Regions from separate parts of the Vibrio diabolicus genome, predicted to be linked through region 1. Evidence: predicted binding sites of a transcription regulator. Region 1 holds the regulator's gene; each other region holds the start of a gene.
The links. The regulator MetJ, encoded in region 1, represses methionine synthesis genes. The targets are predictions, from matches to a motif close to TTAGACNTNTANANGTCTAA.

Region 1 (10,799 bases):
AAAATCATTTTAAGATCTTATGAGGCGGTCGTTGATGGTATCGCCAGCCTGATAGGTCCCTTTTGTGAAATCGTTCTTCACTCGCTAGAAGACTTAAATACCTCTGCAATTAAAATCGCTAACGGTGAAAACACGGGTCGCCAAGTCGGCTCACCGATCACTGATTTAGCGCTTAAAATGCTAAAAGACATCGAAGGCTCGGAGCGCAACTTCTCACGTTCGTACTTTACCCGTGCAAAAGGTGGCGTGTTGATGAAGTCGATCACTGTTGCCATTCGTAATGGTGAAAATCGCGTGATTGGTTTGTTGTGTATCAACGTCAACTTGGATGCGCCTTTCTCGCAAGTCCTTCAATCTTTCATGCCAACGCAAGAAGCAAAAGAAGCGGCTTCCTCGGTTAACTTTGCTAGTGACGTAGAAGAGCTGGTGGACCAAACTGTTGAACGCACCATCGAAGAGATCAATGCGGATAAATCCGTATCGAACAACACCAAGAATCGCCAAATCGTGATGGAATTGTACGACAAAGGCATCTTCGATATTAAAGATGCCATCAACCGCGTTGCAGATCGTCTTAACATTTCAAAACACACCGTCTACTTATACATTCGTCAACGTAAAACCGAGGACGATGAAAAGTGAGTAAGCTGACTTACACGTTGGTGGTGAACGGTCCTGTTTACGGTAGCCAGTCAGCACGCAGTGCTTATCAGTTCGCCAAGGCGGTGATTGAGCAAGGCCATCAGTTAGTGAGCGTTTTCTTTTATCAAGAGGGCGTGACCAATGGTAATGCTTTGAGTGTGCCTGCCAACGACGAATTTGATCTCAATAAGGCATGGCAATCTTTGGCAAAAGAGCATGGTGTTCGTCTAGAAACTTGTGTTGCTGCGGCTTTGCGTCGCGGGATCGTAAGTGAAGAAGAAGCGAATCAACATGGTTTGGTCCAGAGCAATCTAGCGGAAGGTTTTGAGCAAGCCGGCTTAGGTAGCTTAGCCGAAGCGATGTTAACCCAAGACAGAGTGGTACAGTTTTGAGTCAGCTAACTTATCTATTTCGTAGCGCACCGCATGGCAGTGCGGCTGGTCGTGAAGGTGTGGATGCACTGTTAGCCGCGTCGGCTTACTGTGAAGATATCAGCGTCATTTTCATGGGAGATGGGGTTTACCAGCTTCTACTAGGACAAGAACCGAGTAAGATCTTGAGCAAAGATTATGCGCCGATGCTGAAGCTTTTCGATTTATACGATATCGAACAAGTCTTTGTGTGCTCAGAGTCATTAGCTCAGCGAGGTTTGGCTCAAGCGGATTTAGTCATTGAAGCTCAAGCGTTAAGCTCAGAGCAGCTCAAAGATAAGTTGCAACACGCTGGCAAGCTACTGTCGTTCTGAGGAAGTTATGCTACATATTATAAAAACGGTCTCCGCCCTAGAAGACGCCATGCCCTTATGTAATGTACAGGATGACATCTTACTTATAGAAGATGCCGTGTACGCTGCTAACTCGCAGCATAAAGCGTTTTCCCACCTAAAAAACCGCAGTGTATTTGTGCTAGAGAGCGATATTCACGCTCGCGGTATTGCGAATCGTATCAGTCCATCACTGACGATCGTGAATTACTCAGGCTTCGTTGAGCTCACAGTTAAACAGGATAAATCGCTTACTTGGGATTGAACGTGATTTACTGTCGCTAAAGCTTTACGGATGAATTGTCCTAATTGAACAAAAAAGATCCGTATATTTCTTGACACACCTCTCACTGCTGCATAGAATTTTGCGTCCCTAACTGCAATGGTAGTTGGGGATAGATTTTTCACAAAGCTTACTTTCAAGTAAATCAGGAGCTAGTTAATGGCAACTATTAACCAGTTGGTACGTAAGCCTCGTGCAAAGCAAGTTGTTAAAAGCAACGTGCCTGCACTAGAAGCGTGCCCACAAAAACGTGGTGTATGTACTCGTGTTTACACTACTACACCTAAAAAACCTAACTCAGCACTTCGTAAAGTTTGTCGTGTACGTCTGACAAACGGCTTCGAAGTTACATCGTACATCGGCGGTGAAGGTCACAACCTTCAAGAGCACAGTGTTGTACTAATCCGTGGCGGTCGTGTAAAAGACCTTCCGGGTGTACGTTACCACACTGTTCGCGGTGCACTTGACTGTGCTGGCGTTAACGACCGTAAACAAGGTCGTTCTAAGTACGGTGTGAAGCGTCCTAAGTCTTAATGGATTCCGTTAAGTAAGGCCAAACACTAAATTATTTTTAATTTTTTGAAAAAACTGAAAAGTTTTGGATAAAACCTGAAGAAGACAACGGAGATAAATCCATGCCACGTCGTCGCGTCATTGGTCAGCGTAAGATCCTTCCAGATCCAAAATTCAAATCTGAATTGCTGGCAAAATTCGTTAACATCCTAATGGTTGACGGTAAAAAATCTACTGCAGAGAAAATCGTTTACACTGCACTAGATGCTATGGCTGAAAAGTCTGGTAAAGACCACTTAGCTATTTTTGAAGAAGCTCTTGAAAACGTACGCCCAGCGGTAGAGGTTAAATCTCGCCGTGTTGGTGGTTCAACTTACCAAGTACCTGTAGAAGTACGTCCGGTTCGCCGTAACGCACTTGCTATGCGTTGGTTGGTTGAAGCTGCGCGCAAGCGTGGTGAAAAATCTATGGCTCAACGCCTAGCAGCTGAAATGCTAGACGCGTCTGAGAACAAAGGTACTGCGGTTAAGAAACGTGAAGACGTTCACCGCATGGCTGACGCAAACAAAGCGTTCGCTCATTACCGCTGGTAATACCTTCTGTGCTGCGAGGTTCTCTCGCAGCACTTTTCTATACTCTAAGGTACACCTTAGTAAGAGGATACAATCGTGGCTCGTAAAACTCCTATTGAGCGCTACCGTAATATCGGTATCTGTGCTCACGTAGATGCAGGAAAAACAACCACAACTGAGCGTATTCTGTTCTACACTGGCCTTTCTCACAAAATCGGCGAAGTTCACGATGGTGCAGCAACCATGGACTGGATGGAGCAGGAGCAGGAACGTGGTATCACTATCACATCCGCTGCGACTACTACATTCTGGCGTGGTATGGAAGCACAGTTCCCTGAGCATCGCGTAAACATCATTGATACCCCTGGACACGTTGACTTTACTATCGAAGTAGAGCGTTCTCTTCGTGTACTTGATGGTGCTGTGGTTGTGTTCTGTGGCTCATCTGGTGTTGAACCTCAGTCTGAAACTGTATGGCGTCAAGCAGACAAATACCACGTTCCACGTTTGGTATTTGTAAACAAGATGGACCGTGCGGGCGCAGACTTCCTACGCGTTGTGGACCAAATTAAAAATCGTCTTGGTGCGAACCCTGTTCCAATCCAACTGAACGTTGGTGCGGAAGATGAGTTCAGAGGTGTCATCGACCTTATCAAGATGAAGATGATCAACTGGAATGAAGCCGATCAAGGCACTTCGTTTACTTACGAAGACATCCCAGCTGACATGATCGAACTTGCTGAAGAGTGGCGCAACCACATGGTTGAATCCGCTGCTGAAGCTAGCGAAGAGCTGATGGACAAGTACCTTGAAGAAGGTGAATTGACTGAAGCTGAGCTCAAACAAGCTCTACGTACTCGTACACTAAACAACGAAATCGTATTGGCCACTTGTGGTAGTGCGTTTAAGAACAAAGGTGTTCAAGCGGTACTAGATGCAGTGATCGAGTTCTTGCCATCGCCAGTTGACGTACCTGCAATTAAAGGTGTTGACGAAAGAGAAAATGAAGTTGAGCGTCACGCTGACGACAACGAACCATTCTCTGCGCTAGCATTTAAGATCGCGACTGACCCATTCGTGGGTACGCTAACGTTCATGCGTGTTTACTCTGGTGTAGTAAACTCCGGCGACGCTGTTTACAACTCTGTAAAAGAGAAGAAAGAGCGTTTTGGTCGTATCGTTCAGATGCATGCGAATAAGCGTGAAGAAGTAAAAGAAGTTCGCGCTGGTGATATCGCTGCTGCTATCGGTCTGAAAGACGTAACAACAGGTGACACACTGTGTGATCAGAACCACAAAGTGATTCTAGAGCGCATGGAGTTCCCTGAACCAGTTATTCAGATTGCTGTAGAACCTCGTTCTAAGGCAGACCAAGAGAAAATGGCTATCGCGCTAGGTAAACTGGCTGCGGAAGATCCATCATTCCGCGTGGAAACGGACGACGAATCAGGTCAGACTCTGATCTCAGGTATGGGTGAACTTCACCTAGACATTATCGTTGATCGTATGAAGCGTGAATTCAGCGTTGATTGTAACGTTGGTAAACCTCAGGTTGCTTACCGTGAAACCATTCGTGGTAAAGCGGAAGTTGAAGGTAAGTTTGTTCGTCAATCAGGTGGTCGTGGTCAATACGGTCATGTGTGGGTCAAACTTGAGCCTTCTGAACCTGGCGAAGGTTTCGTATTCGTAGACGAAATCGTGGGTGGTGTGATTCCTAAGGAATACATCAGTTCGGTATCGAAAGGTATCGAGGAACAAATGAATAGTGGTGTTCTAGCGGGTTACCCTGTACTAGATATTAAAGCTACACTATTTGATGGTTCTTACCACGATGTAGACTCAAGCGAGATGGCGTTTAAGATCGCTGGCTCGATGGCATTCAAGAAAGGTGCACTAGAAGCACAACCTGTGATTCTAGAACCAATGATGAATGTCGAAGTAACCACTCCGGAAGACTGGATGGGTGACGTTGTTGGTGACCTAAACCGTCGTCGCGGTATCATTGAAGGCATGGACGAAGGTGTGGCTGGTCTTAAGATCATCCGTGCTCAAGTACCACTATCTGAAATGTTCGGTTACGCAACTGATCTACGTTCTGCAACTCAAGGCCGTGCGTCTTACTCTATGGAGTTTCACGAGTACGCTGAAGTGCCGAAAAACTTCGCAGATAAAATTATTGCAGAGCGTGGTTACTAATTGACGATTGAACTACAAAAAGTTTACGACTTTTTGCGAGATCAGGGCGTCCAAATATTGCGCTAACGGGCGTTGGCGCATAAAATAACAATTTCTGGCGCGTCGTCGATCAATAATGATCACGACGAATCATAACTAGGAAGGAACACGATCGTGTCTAAAGAAAAATTTGAACGTACGAAACCGCACGTTAACGTTGGTACTATCGGCCACGTTGACCACGGTAAAACAACTCTAACTGCAGCTATCTGTACTACTCTTGCTAAAGTTTACGGCGGTGTAGCTAAAGACTTCGCATCTATCGATAACGCTCCAGAAGAGCGTGAGCGCGGTATCACAATCGCAACTTCTCACGTTGAGTACGACACTCCAACTCGTCACTACGCACACGTTGACTGTCCAGGACACGCGGACTACGTTAAAAACATGATCACTGGTGCTGCACAGATGGACGGTGGTATCCTAGTTGTTGCTGCGACAGATGGCCCAATGCCACAAACTCGTGAGCACATCCTACTAGGCCGTCAGGTTGGTATCCCATACATCATCGTATTCATGAACAAATGTGACATGGTTGACGATGAAGAGCTACTAGAACTAGTAGAAATGGAAGTTCGTGAACTTCTATCTGAATACGATTTCCCAGGTGATGACCTACCAGTTATCCAAGGTTCTGCACTAGGCGCACTAAACGGCGAAGAGCAGTGGGAAGCGAAAATCGTTGAACTAGCGGAAGCTCTAGATACTTACATCCCTGAGCCAGAGCGTGCGGTAGATCAGCCATTCCTAATGCCTATCGAAGACGTATTCTCAATCCAAGGTCGTGGTACAGTAGTAACTGGCCGTATCGAGCGTGGTATCCTAACTGTAGGTGACGAAGTTGCTATCGTAGGTATCAAAGACACTACTACAACTACATGTACTGGTGTTGAGATGTTCCGTAAGCTTCTAGACGAAGGCCGTGCAGGTGAGAACGTTGGTGCACTTCTACGTGGTACTAAGCGTGACGAAGTTGAACGTGGTCAAGTACTAGCGAAGCCTGGTTCAATCACTCCACACACTAAGTTCGAATCAGAAGTATACGTACTGTCTAAAGATGAAGGTGGTCGTCACACTCCATTCTTCAAAGGCTACCGTCCACAGTTCTACTTCCGTACAACTGACGTAACTGGTGACATCCAGCTACCAGAAGGCGTAGAAATGGTAATGCCAGGTGACAACGTACAGATGACTGTTGAGCTAATCGCACCAATCGCAATGGACGAAGGTCTACGTTTCGCGATCCGTGAAGGTGGCCGTACAGTAGGTGCTGGTGTTGTTGCTAAGATCTTCGACTAATTCATAACGAATTAAACGAAATCTTGCACTCTTCTTCTTTATGAAGAAAGCGCATCGAGAAAGGGAAGCTTAGGCTTCCCTTTTTTATATCTAAATTATATTTGGTTATAAGTGTTCGTAGGAAATACGTTAATTTTTTAATTTAAAAACAGAATATTACCGGCTCTATTTTTCAACACCTTTGGTCGTAACACCTAACTCTCTGATCTTGGCCTACTGTCACCAAATCTATATAACAAAATATTCTGAACAGACCCATCAATGCGACTGGTAACAAGAACTATTCTTGTTTATATTGGTTGCCACAGGTTAATTTAATAGGTTTTTGAGTATGTACGTTTGTCTTTGCCATGGGGTCTCCGACAAGAAAATTAGGAAGTTGGCGATAGATGAAGGCGTAACGGATATTAAAGGAATCAAAAAATGCACAGCATTGGGTAGCCAATGTGGTAAGTGCATCAGGCAGGCCAAGGATATTTTAGCGGAAACCAGTTACACGGTATTCAAACAAGCTAGCTAATTACTGTGAGCATGCAGTAATTAAGTAATTATTTGCCTAGCGTTTTGACACCTTCTCATTTGCTTCTACATTTAAATGAAGCTAAAGAAGAGGTTTTTGTCATGAAAGGCGATCCAATCATCATCCAACATCTCAATAAAGTGCTCGGAAATGAGCTCATCGCTATTAATCAGTATTTTCTTCATGCTCGAATGTATAAGGACTGGGGGTTAAAGCACCTAGCAGATAAGGAATATCACGAATCTATCGATGAGATGAAACATGCCGATCATCTGATTGAGCGTATTTTGTTTCTGGAGGGCTTACCGAATCTACAAGATTTAGGCAAGTTGATGATAGGTGAAGACACTAAAGAAATGCTCGAGTGTGACTTAAAGCTTGAAATGGCCGCTATTCCAGATTTAAAAGATGCGATTGCCTATGCTGAAGACATTCGAGACTATGTGTCTCGCGATCTGTTTCAAGATATTCTTGAAGATGAAGAAGAGCATGTTGATTGGCTAGAGACGCAACTTGGCTTGATTGAAATGTCTGGCATTGAGAACTACCTCCAAGCGCAATACGTAGACGAAGAGTAATAACGTCCAGGATTTTGCGTACTTCAATTGTAAGAAGAAAAGAGCACCTGACTCGAAAATCAGGTGCTTATCCCCGCTATCTGGTCTAATCTCTTTTATTATCGGCTTTTTAAGGATATTGCTCGCAATCTTGCCTATGAAGTTTGATTTCTATCCGATAGAATTTATGCCCCCTTACCTAAAAATAAAAAAGAGAAACGTCCATGTCTGAAGACAATCGCCAAGCAGCCACTCCAGAAGAAGAACATCGCCAAAAAGCATTGGATTACCATGCTTATCCAACTCCAGGGAAGATTGCTGTCGAATTAACAAAGCCTGCGGAAACGGCGGGTGATCTTGCCCTTGCTTACAGCCCAGGTGTTGCAGAACCAGTGCGTGAAATCGCACAAAACCCTGATAACGTGTACAAGTACACAGCGAAAGGCAACATGGTTGCTGTTATTTCTAACGGTACCGCTATTTTAGGTCTAGGTAACCTAGGTCCACTTGCATCTAAGCCAGTAATGGAAGGTAAAGCGTTACTGTTTAAACGTTTTGCAGGTCTTGACTCGATTGATATTGAAGTTAAGCATCGCACGATCGATGAATTTGTTGATACTGTTGCAAGCATTGCAGACACCTTTGGTGGTATCAACCTTGAAGATATTAAAGCACCAGATTGCTTTGAGATTGAAAAGCGTTTAATTGAGCGTTGTGATGTACCAGTATTCCACGATGATCAGCACGGTACTGCGATTGTAACGGCGGCAGGCATGCTGAACGCGATCGAACTTCAAGGTAAGAAGCTTGAAGACTCAACGATCGTTTGTCTTGGCGCTGGCGCTGCAGCCGTTGCGTGTATGGAGCTGCTGATTAAATGTGGTGCAATGCGCGAAAAAATTTACATGCTGGATCGTAAAGGTGTGATCCACACTCGTCGTGATGATCTTAATGAATACAAGCAGCTATTCGCAAACAACACGGACAAACGCACATTAGAAGACGTGATTGAAGGCGCGGATCTGTTCCTAGGTGTATCTGGTCCAAACCTATTGCCAGCGGAAGCGTTGAAGCTGATGGCAGATAAGCCAATCGTATTTGCATGTTCGAATCCAGATCCTGAAATTAAGCCGGAACTTGCCCACGCTGTTCGTGATGATTTGATCATGGGGACTGGCCGTAGTGATTACCCGAACCAAGTAAACAACGTATTGTGTTTCCCATTCATCTTCCGTGGTGCTCTTGATGTGCGCGCAAGTGAAATCAATGATGAAATGAAACTTGCAGCCGTTGAGGCGATTCGTGAGCTAGCAAAAGAGCCTGTACCTGAAACTGTATTGAAGGCCGCAGGCGTCGATAAGCTTGAGTTTGGTGCAGACTACATCATTCCAAAACCAATGGACTCACGTTTACTGCCACGTGTTGCAAAAGCTGTGGCTCAGGCGGCAGTTGATTCAGGTGTTGCTCGTATCGAGATGCCTGAAAACTACATGGCAGAGTAATATATCTATTAGATGTGATGTACAGAAAATGGGACGCAATCGCGTCCCATTTTTTATATCATTCTTTTGGCTCGAGATAAGAATTGCTATCTGAAGCCTCCAGTCTCGCTTTTTACTCTTCGTCAAACGACTCAAATTCGATGCCCATTTCCGTCATCAGTGCTTTTACTTCTGTTGGAATATCATCTGGACGGTCTTTACGAAGGTCTTCATCTGTTGGAAGTGGCTGACCTGTGTACGCGTGCAAAAATGCTTCGCATAGTAATTCACTATTGGTTGCATGGCGTAAGTTATTGATCTGACGGCGAGTACGCTCATCAGTTAGCACTTTTAAAACTTTTAGCGGGATAGAGACGGTAATTTTTTTTACTTGTTCGCTTTTTTTGCCGTGCTCTGCATATGGGCTAATGTATTCGCCATTCCAGTCAGCCATTGCACACCTTCATTTATGTAATCGGTTAAAAATAATTTAGGTGCTGATTTTAGCTGCATTTACCGCCATAAGCAAAGACATATAGACGTCTAGAAGTGTTGACGTCTCATTTTTTGACGAGTAAAGTGAACAGAACAGCAAAGGAAGCGTGTTGATCACTTTATTTTACTCATTAGATATAGCGCATTCCTATTTAGAAGTCATTACCCGTGAAAGGATACACCCATGAGCTCTCGCAAACCTGCGACCATTGCAGTACGCACTGGTATTGAATCAGACAGCCAATATCACGCTGTCGTTCCACCTATTTATCTTTCCACTAACTATGGTTTTCCTGCTTTTGGTGAAGTACCTAAGTATGATTACACGCGATCTGGAAATCCAAACCGCGGACTGTTGGAAAGTGCGTTATCTGAACTCGAGTCTGGAAAAGGAGCGGTTGTCACGAATTGCGGTACGTCGGCATTAAATTTATGGGTGTCCGCTTTTCTTGGCCCTGATGATCTCATTATTGCTCCTCACGATTGTTATGGCGGCACCTATCGTCTTTTTAATACCCGAGCCAACAAAGGTGATTTTAAGGTTCAGTTTGTCGATCAATCAGACGAGCAAGCTTTGGATGCAGCATTAGCACAAAAACCAAAACTCATCTTGTTAGAAACCCCATCAAACCCTCTGGTTCGCGTGGTGGATATTTCTGAGACTTGTGAAAAAGCGAAGCGAGTTGGGGCATTGGTCGCGGTGGACAATACCTTTTTGACACCCGTGTACCAAAAGCCTTTGGACTTGGGCGCAGATTTCGTCATTCACTCCACAACGAAGTATATCAACGGTCATTCAGACGTGATTGGTGGCGTGATCATCACCAAAACAGAAGCGCATGCAGAAGAGCTTGCATGGTGGGGCAATTGTATTGGCGCAACGGGCACACCTTTCGATAGTTACATGACACTGCGAGGTATTCGTACACTTGGTGCTCGCATGCGAGTGCATGAAGAGAGTTCACAGCAGGTACTGGCTTATCTCCAGAAGCAAGCGTTAGTTAAAACCATTTATCATCCAAGCCTGCCGGAGCACCCGGGTCATGACATTGCTAAAAAGCAGCAAACTGGTTTTGGCTCTATGCTGAGCTTTGAGTTTGCCGGTTCGTTTGAGCAGTTAAAAGTGTTCGTTAAAGAGCTCCAACTGTTTTCATTGGCTGAGTCATTAGGTGGAGTTGAAAGCTTGATTTGTCATCCGGCATCCATGACGCATCGCGCTATGGGAGAGGAAGCACTTGCAGAAGCGGGGGTGTCGCATCAACTATTGCGTTTGTCTGTCGGCTTGGAAGATGCACAAGATCTCATCACAGATTTAGAGCAAGCATTCGCTAAAGCTGCCCAACAATAGGAGACGATAATAATGACTTTACAACGTCAGCTGCATAAGTTTGGTGGCAGTAGCTTAGCAAACCCAGAATGCTATTTACGCGTTGTGGATA
Region 2 (10,799 bases), 1.1 Mb from region 1:
CTCACCTTTCGCTTGTGCACGCTTATAAAGAAGTAACGTTAATGCAGCGGGTACCACCATCGCGACCAACATCGCCAGAGCAAAGATGCCCCAGAACTGCGGCTGGATAGATAAGATGCCCGGCAAGCCGCCCACACCGATACCGTTCGCCATGACGCCCGCACTACCACAGATAGCAGCAGCACATGCACTACCGATCATCGCACTCAACATTGGGAACTTGTATTTCAAGTTGATGCCGTACATCGCCGGCTCTGTTACGCCAAGGTAGGCAGAAATCGCTGCTGGCACTGAGATTTCACGCTCATCCTGCTTTTTACTGATGATAATGATGCCAACCACTGCCGATGCTTGAGCAATGTTCGATAGTGCAATCAAAGGCCAAATCGGCGTGCCACCTAATTCTTGCATCAACTGCAAGTCAACGGCGTTGGTTGTGTGGTGGATACCTGTGATCACAAGTGGCGCGTATAAGAAGCCGAAGATGGTTGAACCAATCATCGCAAAGTCACCCGTCATGGCTGCTTTTGCTGCGAATGCTACGCCGTCACCCAACATACGACCGAATGGGCCAATGATAGAGTGCGCAAGAATCACAGACACAATGATAGAAACAAACGGTACTACTACTAGGTAAAGGTAAGACGGAATGATGCGTTTTAAGCGTGTTTCGATAAACGCTAGTGCGATACCTGCTAACATCGCGGGAATCACCTGCGCTTGGTAACCGACTTTCTCAATCGCAAACAACCCAAAGTCCCACACTTCAGGTACTTGCTTACCAATCAGGTAGGCGTTCATTAACTGCGGCGAAACCAAAGTTACACCAAGCGTGATACCCAGAATCGGTGTACCACCGAGCTTTTTCACGGTCGACCAACACACACCAACGGGTAGGAAGAAGAAAATCGCTTCACCAATTAACCATAGGAATGAGTGAACAGTCGCCCAAAACTGACTGATTTCCGTTAGGGTTTGACCATCAAACATTTTGATGTCGCCAATCACATTACGGAAACCAAGAATCAAACCACCAGTAATGATCGCAGGCAACAGTGGTACAAAGATTTCTGCAAGGTGGGAAATACCACGCTCAACGATATTCATGTTTTGGCGAGCAGCATTCTTGGATTCGTCTTTGCTCGCTTCACTTTTACCGCTTAGCTCGATCAGTACTTTGTAAACCTCATCAACTTCAGTGCCGATGACGACTTGGAATTGACCTGCGTTGGTAAAGCAGCCCTTCACCATCGGTAATGCTTCTAACTGTTTTGTATCTGCTTTGTCCGTATCGTTTAGAACAAAACGCAAGCGAGTTAAACAGTGGCTTACACTGGCAATATTGTCCGGCCCCCCGACCAGCTCAATAAGACGCTCCACGTCTTTACGCGCAATCTTACTCATAACTTTGTCCACCCTGTATTGGATACATTCGATTCATCATTTTATTTTTTTATAAATGGGAACATTCCCATTTCTTAATTTTAATATTGCCACTCAAAGACAAAAAACAAAATGGGAACAGTCCCATTAATTGAGAATGATCACAGTATAATTTTAGAGCAAATCGTTGTAGTGTGGATTAGCGGCAAATAGGTTGTTGAGTGAAGTGAACGACTTCTTCATCGCCATTTAATTGATTAATCAGCATTTTAGCGGACTTTTCACCCGCAAGGGTATAACCAGGATCGACACTAAATACTTTAGGGAAAAGGAAAGAAAGCAACTCGTTACCACCCACGCCTGTCACGACCACGTCTTCACGACCTAACTCTTGAAGACGCTTGATTACGCCCAATGCAATGGTATCGCTGGCACACACAATAGCTTGCGTGTCTGCTTTCAGAACGTGGTCCACCAACTGATAAGCACTTTCATGGCTAAGCTTACCGGTTTGGAAGCAAGGCGTAAGTTGCTTGCGCTGACACCAAGCTTTGTAAGCATTTAAACGAGCCAAGCCTGTGGTTTTATCTTCGGGATCAACACCAATATAAGCAATGCGAGATAAAGATTGCTGCTCAAGGTGAGACAAAGCCATGTCTATCACGCCTTGGTTATCATAATTGATGGAAGAGACGTTATCGGTATCCATCGCAATCACCACAATGCGATTGCCCCACTCGGCTAAGGCTTGCTCATCGCATCCAGTAAACCCAAATACAATCACGCCATCCACATTGCGACGCTTAAGCACACTCAAGTGCTCATTGGTTTTGTCTCGGTCAAACTGACTCTCCATGATCACCGCATCATAACCAGCGGAATACAATGCATTGAGCATTGTACCAACAGCACGATTTTCGGATGGTGAGTCCAGACGGGAGATGATAACACCAATGACTTTTTGGCTACCGCCACGCATTGATTGCGCAGATTTGGACGGTACATAACCAGATTCACGAATGATTTGCTCTACTTTCTCTCGCGTTTGAGGTTTCACTTTTGGATCGTTAGTAAGCACACGGCTTACTGTTGATTTGCCAACGCCTGCCAATTTCGCGATATCAAGAATAGTGAGTTTTTTGCTCATAAGTGATCAAACTAGAGTGGATGAATGCTTAGGTGACTGAACTTTAACAGTAATAAGAGAAAAGGGAAGCAAACGCTTCCCTTAAATATGCGAATTGTGCAGATTATTTCTTTAGATATGCAGGCACGTCAGCAACACTATCAAGCACAACCGTTGCTAATGCTTCGCCTTGCTCAGTAACAGGCTTACCTGTGCGCACCAAAATCTTGGTACCAACGCCCGCGGCTTCTGCTGCCATCATGTCTTCGGCTTTATCACCAATCATCACAGATTTTTCCATGTCGATTTTCAAGAAGTCGCGAGCAGAGATAAACATACCAGGTTTAGGCTTGCGGCAATCACAATCCTGCTTGTAATCGCCAATGCCATGTTCAGGGTGATGTGGGCAGTAGTAGATACCATCAAACTCAACACCATGATCAACAAAGTTCCAGTCCATCCATTGAGTCAGAGACAAGAAACGGTCTTCACTGAATTTACCACGTGCGATGCCCGATTGATTCGTCACTAGCACTAAGAGGTAACCTTGATCTTTCAGCGCTTTCGTCGCTTCAAATACACCATCAATGTACTCAAAATCATGTTCGTCATGAACGTAGCCGTGGTCAACGTTTATCACGCCATCACGATCGATAAAAACAGCAGGTTTTGCCAAAACATATTTCTCTATTAACTCGGTTTAATCAGATTATTACATACCTTATAAACTTCAACACTATCTAATTCGTTCTAGGCCTCGACAAAACAGTTGATTTGTTGGGCAAGAATCGGTAATTCTGAGTGGGCTCTCCACTTATCTTCTCCTCGTAACTTACTCCTCATTCTCTTCAAAACAGAACATCCATACATTTAGACGTCTAGACGTAAAAATATCTATTGACTTCATTCTGGTTAACCCATAGCATCAACTGAGAAGTGAGATAAAGCTCAACATTAAGTTCTGTCAAAGGCCGTTTTTGACAGCGAAGTTCCCCGTATCTTTGGGCAGGTTGAAACATGATAGAAATAAAAAACGTCAATAAAGTGTTCTACCAAGGCAGTAAGGAAATCCTTGCCCTGAAAGACATTAACCTACACATCGCCAAGGGCACCATCTTCGGTGTTATCGGTTCATCTGGTGCTGGTAAAAGTACGCTGATCCGCTGCGTAAACATGTTAGAAGCACCAACATCTGGCTCCATCATCGTTGATGGCATTGATTTAACAAAACTCAGCAAAAAGCAGTTGGTCGAAACGCGCCGTAACATCGGCATGATCTTCCAGCATTTTAATCTGCTCTCGTCTCGTACTGTGTTTGATAACGTGGCGCTACCACTGGAACTGGCAGGCAAAGACAAATCGCAAATCACAACAAAAGTCACTGAGTTACTAAAACTTGTTGGCTTAGCCGACAAACACGAGAGCTACCCATCGAACTTAAGTGGCGGCCAAAAACAACGTGTGGCGATTGCTCGCGCATTGGCATCCGATCCAAGCGTACTACTGTGTGACGAAGCCACTAGCGCACTGGATCCTGCAACGACTCAATCTATCCTTGAGCTATTGAAAGAGATCAACCGCAAACTCAACATCACGATTCTACTGATTACCCACGAAATGGAAGTGGTAAAAAGCATCTGTCACGAAGTGGCGATCATCGGTGGTGGTGAGTTGGTGGAGAAAGGCACCGTTGGCGATATTTTCGCGCACCCTAAAACGGAGCTGGCGCACCAATTCATTCGCTCAACGCTGGATCTATCCATTCCTGAAGATTACCAAGCACGTCTGCAAGCAGAGCGTGTTGATGGCAGCTACCCGTTGGTTCGCTTAGAGTTTACTGGCGCAACCGTCGATGCACCGTTAATGTCGCAAATTTCTCGTAAATACAATATTGATGTGAGTATTTTGAGCTCCGATCTTGATTACGCTGGCGGCGTGAAATTCGGCATGATGGTCGCAGAGCTATTTGGTAACGAAGAAGATGATAACGCAGCATTGGAATACCTGCGTAAGCACAACGTAAAAGTAGAGGTACTTGGTTATGTCCTTTAACACAATTTCTGAATGGCTGAGTTTAAACAGCAAACTACTTTTAGGTGCAACGTGGGAAACGCTTTACATGGTTGCGGTTGCCGGATTAGTCGGCTTTGCCGTGGGTATTCCATTAGGCGTAATCCTCCATATTACTAAGAAAGGCGGCCTACTTGAAAACACCAAACTAAATAGCAGCTTAGGCGCTGTCGTTAACATTGGTCGTTCTGTGCCATTCCTCGTCCTGATGGTTGCGATTATTCCAGTGACAAAAATGCTAGTTGGAACCTTTATCGGTACAACCGCAGCAATCGTCCCACTGACTATTGGTGCCATTCCGTTTGTTGCCCGTCTTATTGAAGGTGCTTTGTTAGAGGTACCAACAGGCTTGGTGGAAGCGGCACAATCAATGGGGGCGACACCAACACAGATCATCACAAAAGTTCTACTACCTGAAGCAATGCCGACTATTGTTAACTCAGTAACGATCACCTTAGTCACTCTCGTTAGCTACTCGGCCATGGCGGGCACGGTAGGCGGCGGCGGCCTCGGCGACGTAGCCATCCGTTACGGTTTCCACCGCTACGATGTAACTATCATGGCTGTGACTGTCGTGATGCTGATTGTTCTAGTACAGATTATTCAGTCTATCGGTGACGCAGTGGTGCGCCGTGTAGACCACAGATAAGCATTGAAAATACAAATTATAAGGAGATAAAGATGAAATTTAGCCTTAAAGGTCTTTTGACTGTAGCAACAGCCGCTTCTGCTCTTGTTCTAGCGGGTTGTGGCGACAAAGAAGTAGACGTAAATAAAGTAAAAGTTGGCGTTATTGCTGGTGCTGAAGCACAAGTTGCCGAAGTGGCAGCTAAAGTAGCAAAAGAAAAGTACAACCTAGACGTTGAGTTAGTAACATTTACCGATTACGTAACGCCAAATGCCGCTCTGGATGATGGTTCAGTAGACGCGAATGCGTTCCAACATAAACCATACCTAGACCAACAAGTGAAAGACCGCGGCTACAAACTGGCTATCGCGGGTAACTCATTCGTTTACCCTATTGCTGGTTACTCTAAGCAAGTGAAGTCAATCGATGAAATCCAAGATGGCGCACGCATCGCAGTACCAAACGATCCAACAAACCTAGGTCGCTCACTGCTGCTTCTTGAGCAACAAGGTTTGATTACGTTACGTGATGGCGTTGGTCTACTCGCTACAGTACGTGACATCGTAGGCAACCCTAAAAATATCGAAATCATTGAGTTAGAAGCGCCACAACTTCCACGTTCATTGGATGACGTAACGCTATCTATCATCAACACCACTTACGCAAGCTCTATCGACCTATCGCCAGAGCGTGACGGCGTGTTCGTTGAAGATAAAGACTCACCATACGTAAACCTAATTGTTGCTCGCGAAGAAAATGTTAATGCGCAAAACGTACAAAACTTCGTAAAAGCTTATCAAACGGAAGAAGTTTACGAAGCGGCAAAAGAGCTATTCAAAGGCGGCGTAGTGAAAGGTTGGTAATCCCACTTTTCTAAACCGTACTGAAAATAATAGTCTGAACATAAAAGGGCTGATGTGAAAACATCAGCCCTTTTTATTTCTCTATCTAACCATTTAACTAACCTCAATTAGTTACTTTAGGTGGTCCCAAGAGATATTCGACACGATTCGGCAGTCATCACACTTAAAGTGAAATATGTCATGTAGTGGCTCATCGAGTAGCCACTCTCCACCGCATTTTGGGCACTTGCGCGCTTTCTCGCTCTCCAGCGACTGACCGCCCACGCGATACTGGTAATAGTATGTTGGAACCTTGGTGATGTATTCGATACGACCTCGCAAATCCCAACCTCTGCGGAACAACACGCTGTCTACATCGCAAATCTCGTGCAGCGCCGCATGCTCTGCACGGCACCCGCCAGCCATTTGGATTTCATCGCACGCTTGCCATTCTGTCTGCCATTTGATGACGGCTTTATGGTCACCATTTAGCGTCGGCTCATTGCGATACAAAGGAATCGGCAACAACGTTTCCCCACTGCGCAATGGCGAACACGTATGAACATAAGTCGTGTACAACACTTGCCAGCTAGGTGTCTCTTCTTCGGCCGCTTGTTCTGAATTTAAATCACGGCCAAGCATACGCATTTTCGGTGCAAGCAAAGACGCGTCTGACAAACGGTTCATGCACACTTTGACAAAATCTGAGTGATAACGTGGATGCAAACTGTCTTGCTCTGGGCAAACGACACGAACATAAAACTCGCCATCTCCCATCACTATCGGGAATTCACGGCCTAGTACTTGGCCGTTGTAACGCAACGCATCCATCAAGCCATTAATGGCTTTGTCTACCGCGCTGACGGTGGTGTTATCAAAACACTCAAACTGCAACTCAACAACGTACATATTTAGACAGCGGCCTCTAACTTGCTCAAGAACTCAGCCAATGAATCCGCCAGCACATCGCGTTTAGACGTACCTAAACGCTCTAAAATCACATTACCAGTGAGGTTACAAATAGAGATTACATCCATTTCCTCATCTGTCGCCGCGATAAATACCGTTGGTTTAAGTTTCAGGCGACGTTGCGTCACCAAATGACCAAGAATATTTTCTTGTAGGCGCACAAAATCATCATCGCTCCACACTTGCAGCAGCGTCAACGAATTACCTTGCCAAGTTGCCTCCATATCGGCGCTGTATTGAGAACCATAAAAGGCTTTTACATCATCTTGCAGTGACAACTCAATCGCATTTTCCACATTAGTGAAATCGGCCATTTCATCACGTGCGACCGCTTTCCAAAGCACCTTTCCATCACGCTTCTCTTCGACACAAGGAGAAACAAGATCTGCAAGCTCTTCACTGCTTGGCAACTCATTATATTTAGCTTGCCAAGCTTGTTGGTAGCGCAGGCTGAACTCTTGTAGCGCCTGAGTAACGTTTTGGGTCATGAAGGTCTCCTCATTCCTTATTTATCAGATAGCCGTGTTTGCCGGATGGCAATTGACCAGCGGATTCAGTAAAATTCTCGCCATTCTAATCGAAAACGACCACAAAGTATGAGCAAATATTCTGACGCTAAAGAGCTTGCTGGCCTAACACTAGGTAAAAAGACCGAGTATGCGAACCAATACGACCCAAGCTTGCTGCAACCAGTTCCTCGTAGCCTAAACCGAGATGACCTTCAGTTAGGCGAAAGCCTTCCTTTTATGGGCCACGACATTTGGACGCTGTACGAACTCTCTTGGTTAAATAGTAAAGGCTTACCACAAGTGGCCGTTGGCGAAGTATACATTCCAGCCACCAGTGCAAACTTGATTGAGTCGAAGTCTTTCAAACTGTACTTAAACAGCTATAACCAAACCCGCTTTGCAAGCTGGGAAGAAGTTGAAGAACGTTTAACGCAAGACCTATCTGAATGTGCCGGTGAAAAGGTGTTGGTCGAGGTGAACCCGGTTACTCACTACACCAATCAGCCTATTGTGACAATGGAAGGCGAATGCATTGATGACCAAGACATTGACATCACCAGTTACGATTTTGATGCCGATTTGCTTGAAGGCGCAGCAGGTGAAGAGCAAGTGGAAGAAATCCTACATAGCCATCTATTGAAGTCAAACTGTTTGATCACCAATCAACCCGACTGGGGCAGTGTAGAAATTCGCTACCAAGGTGCGAAAATAGATCGCGAGAAACTGCTGCGTTACTTGGTATCTTTCCGCGAGCACAACGAATTTCACGAACAATGTGTTGAGCGTATTTTTACGGATCTAATGAAATACTGCCAACCAAGCAAACTGACCGTATTTGCCCGCTACACGCGCCGTGGTGGCTTGGACATCAACCCGTACCGCTCAACGGAACAAGACAAGCCAGATCGCAACCACCGCATGGCTCGTCAGTAATCGCGTTAGTGACAGAAATAAGTTCGGTAATCTAAAGGGTTACCGGACGTTTTTATTGTCCAAGCATGTTACTATATCAAATGGCTTCAACCTGCATTTAAGGGGCTTGTTGAGGTCTTTTACCGTTATCCGCCATATCTAAAAACAGTTCGAGGGAACGAAAGGATGTTTTGGGACAGTTCGCGTCTATTCAAGTTGATTGGCTTTCTTTGCTTGCTGTTTGTACAGCCGCTTCATGCGACCATTTTATCGTCCGCGTTACTCAACGAAGCACAACAATTGGCGGAAATAGAGCCATCACAAGCAAAACAAGCGGCAACCAACTACTTGTCACAACGTGAGCTAACGGAACGCAAAGAGAGTGACAGCCCTTCTGCTATGTCTCGTGACGAGACCGATCGTAGCGTTCGCACACCAAGCAGCACCATCGAAGCACACAAGATTATCGCTCAGGCAGACTACGCCATGGGTAACGTTCGTTCGGCTATCGAACACCTAAACAAAGCCGAGCGCTTAGCGCAAGAATATCAATTGCCGTACATGGATTTAGATCTCCAGCTGATGCGCAACCAAATGATTTGGATGTACGACAAAAACTACTCAAAAGCTGAAGACACGCTTAACCAAATTGAGCAGCAACTCGATGAAGCTGATGCGGTATTGCAACGGACCGACAGCGTTCGCTATCGATTAGTGATGCAAAGAGCGCTCCTCGCTTCACATAGTGGCGATCTGATTAAAGCGGAAAGTTTGTATTCTCAAGCCAAAACTATGCTTGAAGACAGCCGATCTGACTTAGCCTTGATCGACTATTACACAGCCGTCGGCGAGTTTTATCTGAATAGCAAGAAATACAATTTGGCTTTGTCGGAACTGCTTTACGGTTATTGGCAATCTATTGAGAGTGACAGTGGCGCAAGGTTAGCAAAAGTTAATCGCCTGTTGGCGAGGCTCTTCCAAGAGCGCCGAGTTTACGACAAAGCGATCGAATACTTATCTCAAGCCGCAGACTTCTATGACTCCTACCCTAGCTCTCCCATCCTAGCGGATGTCCTTGAGCAAATGGGTGACATTTATTTTTACCAAGGCAAGTTTAACCTTGCCTTGGTGCACTACTTCAACGTGCTGGACCATGAAAGCACCAGTAAGAACATTAATCGGATCATTAAGATTCGCTTAAGCTTGGCGGCTACCTATCTGCAACTCTACAATTACGCGCTAGCAGAACAATACCTAGACCGATCTAAAGAGCTTTTAGAATACACTGACATTCCTAAGCTTGAAGCAAAGGCAGCATTGCTTCAGTCAGGCCTGGCTTATCATCAAAACGACAGTAAAAACGTCATTACCAATGCAAAGCTGGCGTTAGCACTTGCTGAAAAGTCACCTGAAAATAACAACTTCATTAAGCAGCAGTCTTACCGCTTACTCGGGCTTGGTTACGAGCAGGCAGGCGAATACCAACTTTCTCTGCAGGCTTATAAGAAATACACCAACCTTGTGCGTTTAGAGCAAAAACAGCTCAACCAAATCAGTGAGGATGCATTCCGCCAACAAAAAGAGTTTGCTGAACAAACCATCCACTATATTGGTCAATCGGAACGCCTTGAGCAAGTGGAAAGGGAACACCGCAAATTCCAGAAAATCTCATTCGCATTGTTTATTACTGTGTTGGTGATGTTTTTGTTCATTATGCGCCGCGGCGTGATCATGCAGCGCCAAGCAAGTGAAATCGAAAAACTGCGCAATGATCTCTTCACTCACTCTCGTTCCCGTTTGCGTAACTTGCGTATGCTGAACGTTAAGCTGTCTCGCTCATTGAAAAAGTCGAGCGAAACTTTCGAGCAATGGCAAATGGGCGAATTGATCCACGAGCCACTTAACGACCGCCTGCGCTTTGTCATGATCGACTTGCCATTCCTACGAAGCATGTACGTCCACAACGGTTATAAAGCAGGCCTGGAGCTGGAGCGCGCATTTGGTGACTTCCTAGCGGAAAAGATAGAAAAACCGTCGCGTCTTTACCATTTCTCAGATGCAAACCTACTCTACATAGAACCGAATGCTGACCGTGATGCTTCTGCCGAAGTCATGTTCGAGAAATTCCAGACTTGGGTGGATGAGTTCGCTCAACAACACAACGTCAACCGTATTATTCGCATGGGTATCAGCGATTATCCGTTCTTACCACGAGCCTACACTGCAATTAACGACGAGGAATTACTCGATCTGTTGCTGCTTGCGACTCACATTGCGCGAGAAGTCAGCTTGAAGGATAAGCAAAGCCACTGGGTTTTCTTGAAAGCCATCGATAACGCACCCGCCGCGAGCTTTGCAAC
Region 3 (10,799 bases), 1.5 Mb from region 1:
GTCTGACAAAACTTCTGAAATGCCAATAACGCCGTTTAAAGGGGTTCGAATCTCATGAGACATATTCGCCAGAAAGCTACTTTTGGCTTTGCTTGCCTCGATGGCATCATCTTTTGCCTTTTCAGCATCTTCTTTGGCTTGGGTTAACTTTTGTCTTGACTGCTCACGTTCATAACTCAGTTTTTTTACCTCTTTAGCAAACTTACTGAGCTCATCTTTCCCTTTGGTCAACTCTGTCAGTGGTGAGTTTTCATTGTTGTCCTCTTCGTAAGTGTCTCGACTTAGGAATTCGAGGACTAAATTCAAGTTGCCAGTGACCTTACGCACTAACCTCAGGGTTAAACTCACAACCAGTAATGTCACGAGGCTCATTAGCGCAATGAAGCCAATGCGGTGCTGTGTTGTTTCACTGATCGTCTTGGATATATCCTTAATAAGTTGCTGTTCCATCTGGTCATCAACGTTACGTAATAAACTTAAGCGTTTATAAAGCGCAGATAACCCGTCATCTATTTGAGTGGGTGTCAATACTCTAAGGTTTGATGGCTGCAACAAATTGGCTCGAAATGCTTGGCTTTTAGCAAAGACATTATCGGTAAAGGTTTCGATGAGGAGGTTGACTTGCTGCTTATTCGCATTAAGTGTGACAAAGCGTTCGAACAGCAGTTGTTGGTTCTGGATTAATGATTGGATACTGGCTTGGATAGCTGGATCGTAAATCTGCCCCTGCTCTGTAGATTCCACTAAGTATTTGCTGAGTCTATGCTCTTCTGTTGACCAAAACATTAACCACTCAAGCTGCATCAATGAGGAGAGGTGAGTATTGGTTTCATAACTTACATGGCTGAAATAGACTCTATCCAAACTCAAAAGAATCTCTTTGAATGTGTCGGCACGCCACTCAGCAGCATCTAACTTATCTTCTGTATTATTGGACGAGAGCATTGACAGTGTTGCTTCTTCGAAATTCGTGAGCTGATTTAATATATCGGCATTGTCGCCAAAAACAGGTGAAGCTGTATCTTGTAAAGTTTGAACGAGCTGGCGGGTTTCTTGAGCGTTATTCGCGACCCTTGGATCGCTCGTCAAATAATACAGTGAGGAAACACGATCTATATATTGGGAGAAGAGTTGTGCTTTTTGAAGTTCTTGAGCTTGGATAGAGAGGTTTTGTACATGTTTACCTGCAAGAAGCAATAACAATAAGATTGGTAGTAGGACCAATCCAAAAAGTTTCTGCTTTACAGACAGGTTGTTCCAAGCAAATATCCCGACCACACGCGTTTCCATATCCAAAGAGTTGATATGAAAAGTGTAGTTTACCTATCTCAAATGTTAGATTTTAAGAGGAAATTCATACTTGTGAGATGGCGAAGTGTGACCAATATTGCAGAACGAATCCCCTTTAATTCAATGAACGCGATAAATTATTCAGTTAAGCGTAGTTGCTGGCGGTTGAGTCATCTATTGCTTGGCGTTGTTGCTCAAACTCTATGATTTCTTCTGCCGGCACTGGTCTACCCAAGAAAAAACCTTGAACAACGTCGCAGTGAAGTGATTCCATCCTTGTTAGTTGGGTCTGGGTTTCTATGCCCTCAGCTACCACTCTCATTCTTAGGTTATGAGCCATGGATATAATCGCACGGACTAATGAGTCATCTTGTTCATTTTTTTGGATTTGAGCGATAAATGAACGGTCAATTTTAAGCCCATCAAACGACATTTGTTGTAGGTAGGCGAGGGCTGAGTACCCAGTTCCAAAATCATCTAGCCACACTTCTACGCCGTTAGCTTGTAATTTTTTGAGCACGTACTGCGCTTTCTCAATATCATCAATAAACAGAGACTCTGTCACTTCAACATGAATGGTTTGAGGGGGGACTTGATATTGTTGTAAATATTTCGAAAAGAGCTGACTTAAATCTTGGCGGTAGATCTGCCTAGGAGACAAATTTAATGCGATATGAAAATTAGCAGTGAAATGATCCGCCCATTGTGCTCGCTGGCTAATTGCTGTCTCGATGAGGTATTCACCAAGCTCTAAAATTAAGTCACTTTGTTCTGCAATCGGGATAAATAATTCTGGGCTGATATAACCCTTCTCCGGATGATTCCACCTAACCAATGCTTCAACACCAATCAACTGGTAGGTGTTGAGGTCGAACTGGGGTTGATACCAAAGCTCGAACTGAGACAAATCACGTATTGAGCGGCGCAGTTCTTTTTCTATGTATAAGCGCTGTTTCACGGTCTCATCAAACGCGGAATCGTATATCGTCATGATATCTTTGCCGCGTCGTTTAGATTCTTGCGCCGCTAGTGAGGAGAGTTGCAAAAGAGACTCTGCGTTTGAGCCAAATTCCGGATACACCGCGACTCCAAGGCTTGCCGTAATTTGAATATCGTTCTCTTCCAAGTTAAAAGGAGAAAGCAGTTGGCGATGAATATCGTCCGCTTTTTCTCTAGCGTCGAGACTGTCTTTGCATGGAAAGACCAGCACAAATTCGTCAGCGCCGACTCGGCTTACGATGGTTGAAAGACGGTAAAGAGGCTGGAAGTAACTCGGCAAACGACCTTGAAGTTCAGAGGCGAGATGACCTAGCAATTTATCCCCGATACTATGCCCGTAGTTATCGTTAATATGTTTAAAGTCATCCAGATCAATAAAAACAACCGCGAGTGAGGGTGATTTGCGGTTCGTTATTTGCTTTTGGATATCAATGAGCAACTTTTCTCGGTTAGGCAGGGAGGTAAGAATGTCGTGATACGCCATGAACTCCACCCGGCTTGTGTATCGGTTCACTTTGTTCGACATTTTGTTATACGCCGAAATAAGATCACCTACTTCATCTTTACTTTTTATATCAGTGATTGGCAGTGCTTGAGTATTTGACTCTGTAAATTGTTCTTTAAGTTGTTTGAGTGGCTTTATCAATGAGCGACCCAAAGCATACGCGATGGCACTTCCGAGCAGAACGGATATCGCACTGATCGTGAGCAGCAAGTTAAACATCTTTTGCTTATCGTTTGAGGTAAGCGCTTGTACTTGAGCAATGTTTTGTTCTTTCTCTTCTAATAGATGTGCTAGGTTGAGTTCAAGATACACCGCGCCCAGTGTGATATTCGATTGCTGAATCGGTGCCGCAATTTCTAATTGATGTTTAGAAAAAGAAATGAGAATTCTAGACTCTTCTATTGCTTTTAAAATAAAGCGAGAACGGTAATGAGGCTGGGCAAACATACTCAGCTGAGTAGTACCGTCGTGAAAGATTAGCCCCTCATTATCAACAACGTGTATCTTCGAGACATCTGGTTGGCTTAATGTTGCTTTAATCTGCTCGTATGCTTGGCTGATATTATCCGTATAGAGTGGGTCAAAAAGTTGCTTTGATAATAACCCTGCGTAAACCAATCCTTTTTGCTTGACGTAAGACTCTGTTTTTTCTTGTGAGTTCTCGGTGATTTGGCGGGTTAAGTTATTTGAGTACGTATCGTAACCATGCATATATAGTGCGAGGTTTATCACTACGACAAACAGGACAACAAAAATGGTCGAGCAAATGTATTTAGTTTCGAGTGAGAGTTTGTGGAACATCAATCCACCTTCGGTAACAAGTGAATAGATGTTCGAACGGTATTTAAAGACGCGGACATTTCTGGCGTTAGAGCGGTGATCTTTTTCGTGTTTTGGAACTGTTTAAGTGCTAAAGCACCTTGCTGAGATGCCTCCATACCGAGCAATATTGACGTGATTTTATGTTGCTGATCTTGACTTAAGGTCGGAGAGGCGAGAATTAAGTCTCTAGGTATTTCTACCGAGCGAGCGAAAATCGTTAGTTTGTCTTTCATGCTTTCTGGAAGATCTTTAGGGTTGCTCCAATTGAAATTGCTGAACGCTCCTGCTGCGACTCTCTGCTTATACACCCATACTGAAAGGTTGATTTCATTCGATTGAGCCAAGTGCTCGTCAAGGAATAAATATCCAATACTGTCTTTGGCTGGTTTGTCATCGGAGGAGGGGAGGTATTCTAATTTCTCCCCTTGATTAAGCAGTGTAATAGCGGGTAAGTAATAGCTGCTGGTGGATGTACGCTTTTCAAAAACAAGTGTTTTTCCGCGCAGGTCAGAAATCGACTCGATACCACTCTCTTTGTGGGTAAAGAATACCGTATGATATTTTTGTAAACCTTTTTTCCAGCGTATGGCAATGGCTTGGCTACCAGACTCTGCCTCGAGGGTCATTGCATTGAAGGGGGTGGCTGTTGCAATTTGAACGGTGCCATTTTCAAGTGCCACCGCGAGCTGGCGATAATTTTTAAATACTTTTACAGCACCCTTGGTGTATCCGTATCCGGCCAAACCATTGGTCACGTACTGCGTAAAAGGCGTCGACTTTTTGATTTTGCTTTGAGCTTTATTGGAAACAATGCCAAACGTGAATGTTTTTTCAATATTTTCTTGTGCACTGACGACAAAAGGCGAACTCAGCAAAGTGAGTGATAACAGAGTGCAGGCAGGTTTCATCCGGCTTCAACTTCCTTCTGGTGCATGTCAGTAATATTTAGCATTTATCAATGCGCCCCAAATCAATAGTAGAAACAGTATGATGTACAAATTTCGTTCTACTAGCGCACTTTTATAACGTGACTTGGTCACTTATTCCGTTCAAATAGTACCGAATTTGAAGTTTATGTACAGGATGAATGTTTCACCGTGGGTTTTAATTCACTGGATTCTTAGTCAAGTTCAGTAGTGTCTGTGAGCGAGTACACCTTCTTTATCATGATGTCGTGTTAAGAAAATCTCTCCAATTGCTTTTGATATTTTTTCTCGAGTGCTTCATTACCTGCTGCACGTTCAAGTTGAATCATGAGCTGTAAAGAGGGTTTCTTAACGCCATACATTTGATTAAATCTCATTAATCGAATTCTGGCTTCAGTGTAATTGCCGCTATCAATTTCTAGCTTGGCTAGCTGCAAAATAGATTTTGGCCTATGAGGGTCATGATCAATAGCTCGGGCGAAGTAGTATTTCGCTTTGTCTTTATCTTGTGACTTCAACGCGCAAAATGCGGCGTTTTCATAACTGGCCGGAATGAGATAGTAATAAGGTTGCTCAATGGCTCGATTAAACATTTGATCGGCTTTCTCGAAGTCACCCCGCTTGCAAAGAAAGGTGCCGTAGTTATTGAGCACGTTACCGTTTTTGGTGTGTTGGCGTAGAGAGCGTTTATACATTTGCTCGGCTTTAGCATCTTCACCAACCGTTTCATAGTAGTGAGCCATCGATAACTGAGCACGATAGTATTGAGGTGCGTGGGTTAAGGCTTGTTGCAAGTTATCATGCGCGCGAATCATATTGCCGCCTTCTAAATAACCTAGGCCAAGTGCGATACGTGATTCTGCCATTGCTACAGGATCGGCTTTAACGACAGGGCTACCATCTTCTTTCACCGTCACGCAGCCCACAAGTGCAAACTGAGAGATTAATAGTAGTGCACCGAGCTTTGTTGTTTTCATTCTTTGTCCCTACATCCCTGAATCTCCCAGCATGATATGAATTACGTAGCAAAAGCCTATTGAGGAAAAAACACTATGCGATCAGGTTTGCAAACTGGTATGAAAAAGCCGCCATATGGCGGCTTGGTTCACATATTACATTTAGGCATCATAAGCGCTTTGTTTGCGTGCTTTGAGGTTAATCGTCTTTAGTAAAAGCGTCTTCACTGAAGTGATCAAGATCATAAGGTGTTTGCTGGTAAACGCAGTAGTTCAGCCAGTTTAAAAAGAGGAGATGTCCATGACTTCTCCAACTGGCAATTGGTGGATTATCAGGATTGTTGTTTGGATAGTAGTTGACGGGAATGGCTGGTTCCATGCCTTCGCTTAAATCGCGGATATATTCGTTATGTAAGGTATGCGAATCGTATTCAGGATGCCCAGTAACAAACACATTTCTCTTGTCTTTTGTTGTAGCTAAATAAACACCTGCAACATCCGATGTGGCTAGGATGTCTAAGTCGGTATGTTCTTCTAAAAAGTGAGGTGAAAAGTCGGCATAGCGTGAATGAGGCGCTAAAAATGTGTCATCAAACCCACGTAACATAGGATGGAATTGATGATGAATTTGGTGATGGTACACGCCTGAAAGTTTCTCTTTACGCGTTTTTTTAGGTAGATCGTAGAGCAACTTCAGCCCTGCTTGTGCTGCCCAGCAGACATAAAGAGTCGATGTCACATGATCTTTTGCCCATTCCATGATGGTTTTTAGGTGGTCCCAATAAATGACATCTTCAAATTGAACCAAACCTAGTGGGGCACCAGTAATGATCATGCCATCGAAATTTTTATCTCTCACCATTTCAAATTGACGATAAAAAGTATCCAAATGTTCGGTTGGCGTATTTTTGCTTGGGCGGTTATCAATGCGCAATAACTCGACATTGACTTGTAATGGGCTGTTTGAGAGTAGACGCAAAAACTGAGTTTCAGTTTCTATTTTTTTGGGCATCAGATTCAGGATCAGCACTCGTAAAGGACGTATTTCCTGACTCGCAGCACGCGTTTCACTCATTACGAAGATGTTCTCTGTCCTTAGCACATCGGTGGCTGGTAATTGATCTGGAATTCTAATTGGCACGACTTTCTCTCCCTAAGCATAGTCAATCTAGACGTCTATACTTCTAAAGCTAACTTAATTAAGTTTAGATGTCGATACGAAATATGACTTTTCAATCTACTCTTTACATTATGGTAAACCGAGCTCGAAGCTGTCACACAATTGTGACTAGAGCGGAGTTTCTGATGAGATATGTTTGAAACGCTGTTCGTACTATTTGCTGGTAATTATGTGATCACGTTAATATGCGAAAGTGATTTCGTTGTAAGGAAGTCTCAGATTAATGAGCCATACTAAAAACAATTAGCTCACCAATATGCATTAAAGTGTGTATTTGGAAACATCGTCAGTGGAGGACATTATGTTCGGTATTTTTAAAAGAAAGACAAAAATTCAGAGCATCGCTCAAGAGGTTCCTAGCGTACTATTGCGCTTGTTTGGCGATAAAGACACTTATACGCCGAAAGAAATTGATCAAGCCCTTCAAGAGCTTGGTTATGATAAGAGCAAGGATCTAAGTCATTATCAGTATGCCTATGGAATGTTTGCCAATGAAGCTTCTTACGAGCAGTTAGGGTTGACGGATGAGTTAGGTAATTATGGTCACTTTCAACGAGAAGTGGGCAAGATGCTGCTCAATACACCAGAGCCAATTGATATGCACATCTACTTTGAAATTGCCCGGCAGCACGAAAAAGCAGGCCTGTCGCTTACTCATCAAGAAGTGAGTGAAAGCGATGGCGTGTGAATGTCTCTATATTCAAGTGATCACGCTGTGAATCCTGCATTTTGAAGCTGCTTGAGTAAGAGGTATTCCATCGAGAGATGAGTTGGGTATAATGCGCGACCTAATTATCCGGACGTGTTGTCGGTTACATTTCTGTTGAGCGTTAATGCCTTATGTTCAAAATGCTTGTCTCTATGCCGCCAATGTTGGCGCTGTCGATCGCGATTGTATGTGAAGTGATTGCCACTTCCTATATTCCCAAAACAGAGCAATTTACGAAAATGATGCCTAGCACAGTCGTTCTGATTGGTTACGGCATTGCTTTCTTCTTGCTTTCCGTCACGGTAAAAACGATGCCTGTTGGGGTTGTTTACGCCATATGGAGTGGAGCGGGTATTGTTTTAGTTGCTACGGTTGGCTACTTTGTTTATGGACAGCGGCTAGATGTGCCTGCGATTGTTGGTATTGGGTTTATCCTCACTGGTGTGATGATCGTGAATCTGTTATCCAAGACTGTAGGACACGGATAACCAACACTACTTGTGATGCCAAATAAAAAGCCGTAGCGAGAAATTGCTGCGGCTTTTTAATGTCAATCCAATAGTTAACTTACTAGTACCTCAAGCATTTTGCTTTGTTGACGATGTTTTCGATTGCGATACATCACGGCGGCGAACGCTGGGAGGCTAAATGTGATAAATCCTAATATCAGTGCATATGCACCAGTTTTTGCGCTAATTCCTGCTGGCACGTCAAAAGATACAACAATCGTCACCAAGCAACTCATCAAGCCTAACCCAGCCACTAAACACATTCCTATTTTTCCGCCCGAAACTCGAAATGGGCGCTCAATATCTGCGTGTTTGTAGCGTGAGACCAAAAAGCTAACAAAAATACAGATGTACATCACCATATAGAGCTGAGTCATCAGGATATTCAATAACCACATGCCTTGATTGACGTTAGGAACAAAAATGAAAACCAAAGAGAGCACGCTAACAATCGTGCCTTGCAAGAGCAACAATGAGACGGGGGCTTGGTTGCGGTTTTCTTTGGCGAGCGACATCGGCATGAAACTATCTTTTGCGGCAACATGCAGACTTTTAGTTGGGGCGATTATCCAGTTATTCAGGCTTGCAAGCGTGCCAAAAACAATAGCAAGGGCAATGACAGGCAGCAGGAATGAGAGGTGCAGATCATCAAAAAAAGCTTTGAAGGCAAGTATCACTCCTTCACTCAAACTAGAATGGTCACTTGAGACGACCGAAGAAATAGACAGTGAGCACGCCGTCAGAGAAACCAAGATTAAGGTTGTGGAGATCAGCAGAGCTTTGGGATAGGCTTTTTGCGGATTTTCGACTTCGCTTGCATAAGAGGTCGTGATTTCAAGGCCTGTCAGTGAAAGAACTACCGCAGTAAAACCCGCTCCGATCCCATCTTGAGAAAGGTCCGGCAACCAGTCAGATACGTGGCGAAGCGAGATATGAGACTCACCAGGATGGGTATACGCCCAGTACCCGCCTAATCCGATAATCAATAGAATCGGAAATATCAAACCTAGGGTGCCGAATACATTTGTAATCAGGGAAGAGAGGCGCAAGCCAAAGATATTAACTAAAGTTAACGCCCAAAAAATCACATTAATCATCACCAACATAAACATGTTGTTTTGCGCCAGGTCTGGGAAAAAAGGGTAGGCCCCCGTTGCAACAATGAATGAAATTAAAGGTGGATAGTAAACAATATTTTCAGCGTATTGATACCACACGGTGGCAAAGCCAAAGTTTGGCCCTAGTGTTTCTTTGCCCCAAAGATATACACCACCTTGCTCTGGATAAGTGGTACTTAGCTCAGCACACACTAGCGCTGTAGGGACAAAAAAACAGAACCCAGCAAGTAAGAAGAAAGAGATGGCATGGCTACCAAACAAAGCCGCCCCAGGAATGTTCCTTATGCTGTCGACCGAAGTTACGGTGATCATGATGATAGAGAAAACACTCAATTTAACGGCGGATTTAACGATATTGCTCATTCGATACCTTTAATGGATGAGCGCACAGCTTCTAGGTTGTAAAAGTAGCGTGCTACAAGTAAGACTCGCGTATTGTAGATTCCTCATAAATAGTGGGTATATAGCGAAAAACGGTATGTATTTATCCGAAAATGAGCTGAAAACAACGCGCTTTATTTCCATGGGATATAAACGAGTGATATGTCGGATAAATAAACACTTATAGCGATAAATTAGAACCTTTAGGTAAAGGTTTGACTTTCCCCTAAGGTCAAGGAGTACATTAATGCCATATCGAAATGAAACGATGGAGAAACACAATGGGATGCTGTAACCAAGCGCCAAAAGGTGGCACCGGAAAGTTGTCTTACTTGTTCAGGGTAATGATTATCATGTTTATTGTTATTTTCATGATAGCTGCATTATGGGGTTAAAAAAACACCATTATCTAGCGCATTGAAAACACAAAGTTATGTTTGTCCAAACTTTATGAAAGTGCGGTAGATTAATCACTCCAATCGATGTTAACGTGGTGATTCATCTTTGCTGCTTTTTCATCCCCCTACATATTTCTGCAAAGTTCTTATTGTGTAGTGTGTCGAAGAACCATAGAATCCGCGCGCTTTAATTTATGTTATTAGCGCTATCAATGATAAAAGTGCAGTCCATTATCATTGTTTTTATCACTTATAGATGGGCACATCTGACAATACTCACATGAATAAATACCAAAAGCCTGAATTCAAGGCTGAATTTCTTTTGCCTCGTTACTGGGGAACCTTAATTATCATCAGCGTGATGTACTTACTCAGTCTCCTTCCTTTCAAAGTTCAGTTAGCATTAGGACGTGGCATTGGCCGTTTAGCTATGCGAATCATGAAAAAACGTCAAGTTACGATTAGGCGCAATCTTGAACTTTGCTTTCCTCAGATGGAAGAATGCCAACGCGAAGCAATTTTAAAAGACAATATCGACAATACAGGTATTGCGCTATTTGAGACGGCGATGGCATGGTTTTGGTCTGATAAACGGGTAAACAAACACGTTACGATAAAAGGAATGGAGCACCTCCAGGCTTTAGAAAAATCAGGCAAAGGGGCATTAATGTTGGCCGTACACTCGATGAACTTAGAGTTAGGTGCTCGTGCTTTTGGCATTAAAAAGTCTGGAACTGGTGTTTATCGCCCAAACAACAATCCGTGTTTTGATTACTTTCAATACAAGGGGCGTTCTCGCTCTAATCGTACGCTTATTGATCGCAAGAACGTTAAAGCCATGCTTGAAGCGCTTAGAACGGGTGAGCGGGTCTGGTATGCACCGGATCATGATTATGGAAACCGACGCTCAACGTTTGCGCCATTATTTGCCGTTAAAAATGCTTGCACGACGACAGGTACAAGTCTGCTGGTTGATTCGACAGATTGTGCCATCGTGCCTTTTACG

Region 2: the regulator MetJ is predicted to act here: its motif matches at 3,380-3,399, upstream of metN (methionine ABC transporter ATP-binding protein MetN).
Region 3: the regulator MetJ is predicted to act here: its motif matches at 6,667-6,686, upstream of metA (homoserine O-acetyltransferase MetA).

What each region holds. Positions count from the first base shown of each region.
Region 1 covers NZ_CP042451.1:330,427-341,225, forward strand. The annotation lists gene FR741_RS01615 (helix-turn-helix transcriptional regulator) at 1-642, shown strand, start outside; gene tusD (sulfurtransferase complex subunit TusD) at 639-1,034, shown strand; gene tusC (sulfurtransferase complex subunit TusC) at 1,031-1,387, shown strand; gene tusB (sulfurtransferase complex subunit TusB) at 1,395-1,670, shown strand; gene rpsL (30S ribosomal protein S12) at 1,848-2,222, shown strand; gene rpsG (30S ribosomal protein S7) at 2,324-2,794, shown strand; gene fusA (elongation factor G) at 2,870-4,969, shown strand; gene tuf (elongation factor Tu) at 5,123-6,307, shown strand; gene FR741_RS01655 ((2Fe-2S)-binding protein) at 6,639-6,827, shown strand; gene bfr (bacterioferritin) at 6,929-7,405, shown strand; gene FR741_RS01665 (malic enzyme-like NAD(P)-binding protein) at 7,609-8,886, shown strand; gene metJ (met regulon transcriptional regulator MetJ) at 8,999-9,319, opposite strand; gene FR741_RS01675 (O-succinylhomoserine (thiol)-lyase) at 9,545-10,708, shown strand; gene FR741_RS01680 (bifunctional aspartate kinase/homoserine dehydrogenase II) at 10,721-10,799, shown strand, end outside.
Region 2 covers NZ_CP042451.1:2,471,464-2,482,262, forward strand. The annotation lists gene treB (PTS trehalose transporter subunit IIBC) at 1-1,404, opposite strand, end outside; gene treR (trehalose operon repressor TreR) at 1,583-2,530, opposite strand; gene gmhB (D-glycero-beta-D-manno-heptose 1,7-bisphosphate 7-phosphatase) at 2,634-3,185, opposite strand; gene metN (methionine ABC transporter ATP-binding protein MetN) at 3,527-4,561, shown strand; gene FR741_RS11805 (methionine ABC transporter permease) at 4,551-5,228, shown strand; gene FR741_RS11810 (MetQ/NlpA family lipoprotein) at 5,261-6,070, shown strand; gene FR741_RS11815 (Zn-ribbon-containing protein) at 6,182-6,958, opposite strand; gene syd (SecY-interacting protein) at 6,961-7,506, opposite strand; gene queF (NADPH-dependent 7-cyano-7-deazaguanine reductase QueF) at 7,615-8,460, shown strand; gene FR741_RS11830 (tetratricopeptide repeat protein) at 8,626-10,799, shown strand, end outside.
Region 3 covers NZ_CP042451.1:1,800,646-1,811,444, reverse strand. The annotation lists gene FR741_RS08715 (response regulator) at 1-1,278, opposite strand, end outside; gene FR741_RS08710 (GGDEF domain-containing phosphodiesterase) at 1,436-3,595, opposite strand; gene FR741_RS08705 (phosphate/phosphite/phosphonate ABC transporter substrate-binding protein) at 3,595-4,524, opposite strand; gene pilW (type IV pilus biogenesis/stability protein PilW) at 4,794-5,519, opposite strand; gene metA (homoserine O-acetyltransferase MetA) at 5,698-6,639, opposite strand; gene FR741_RS08690 (DUF6559 family protein) at 6,980-7,366, shown strand; gene FR741_RS08685 (DMT family transporter) at 7,540-7,875, shown strand; gene FR741_RS08680 (APC family permease) at 7,950-9,377, opposite strand; gene FR741_RS08675 (LpxL/LpxP family Kdo(2)-lipid IV(A) lauroyl/palmitoleoyl acyltransferase) at 10,074-10,799, shown strand, end outside.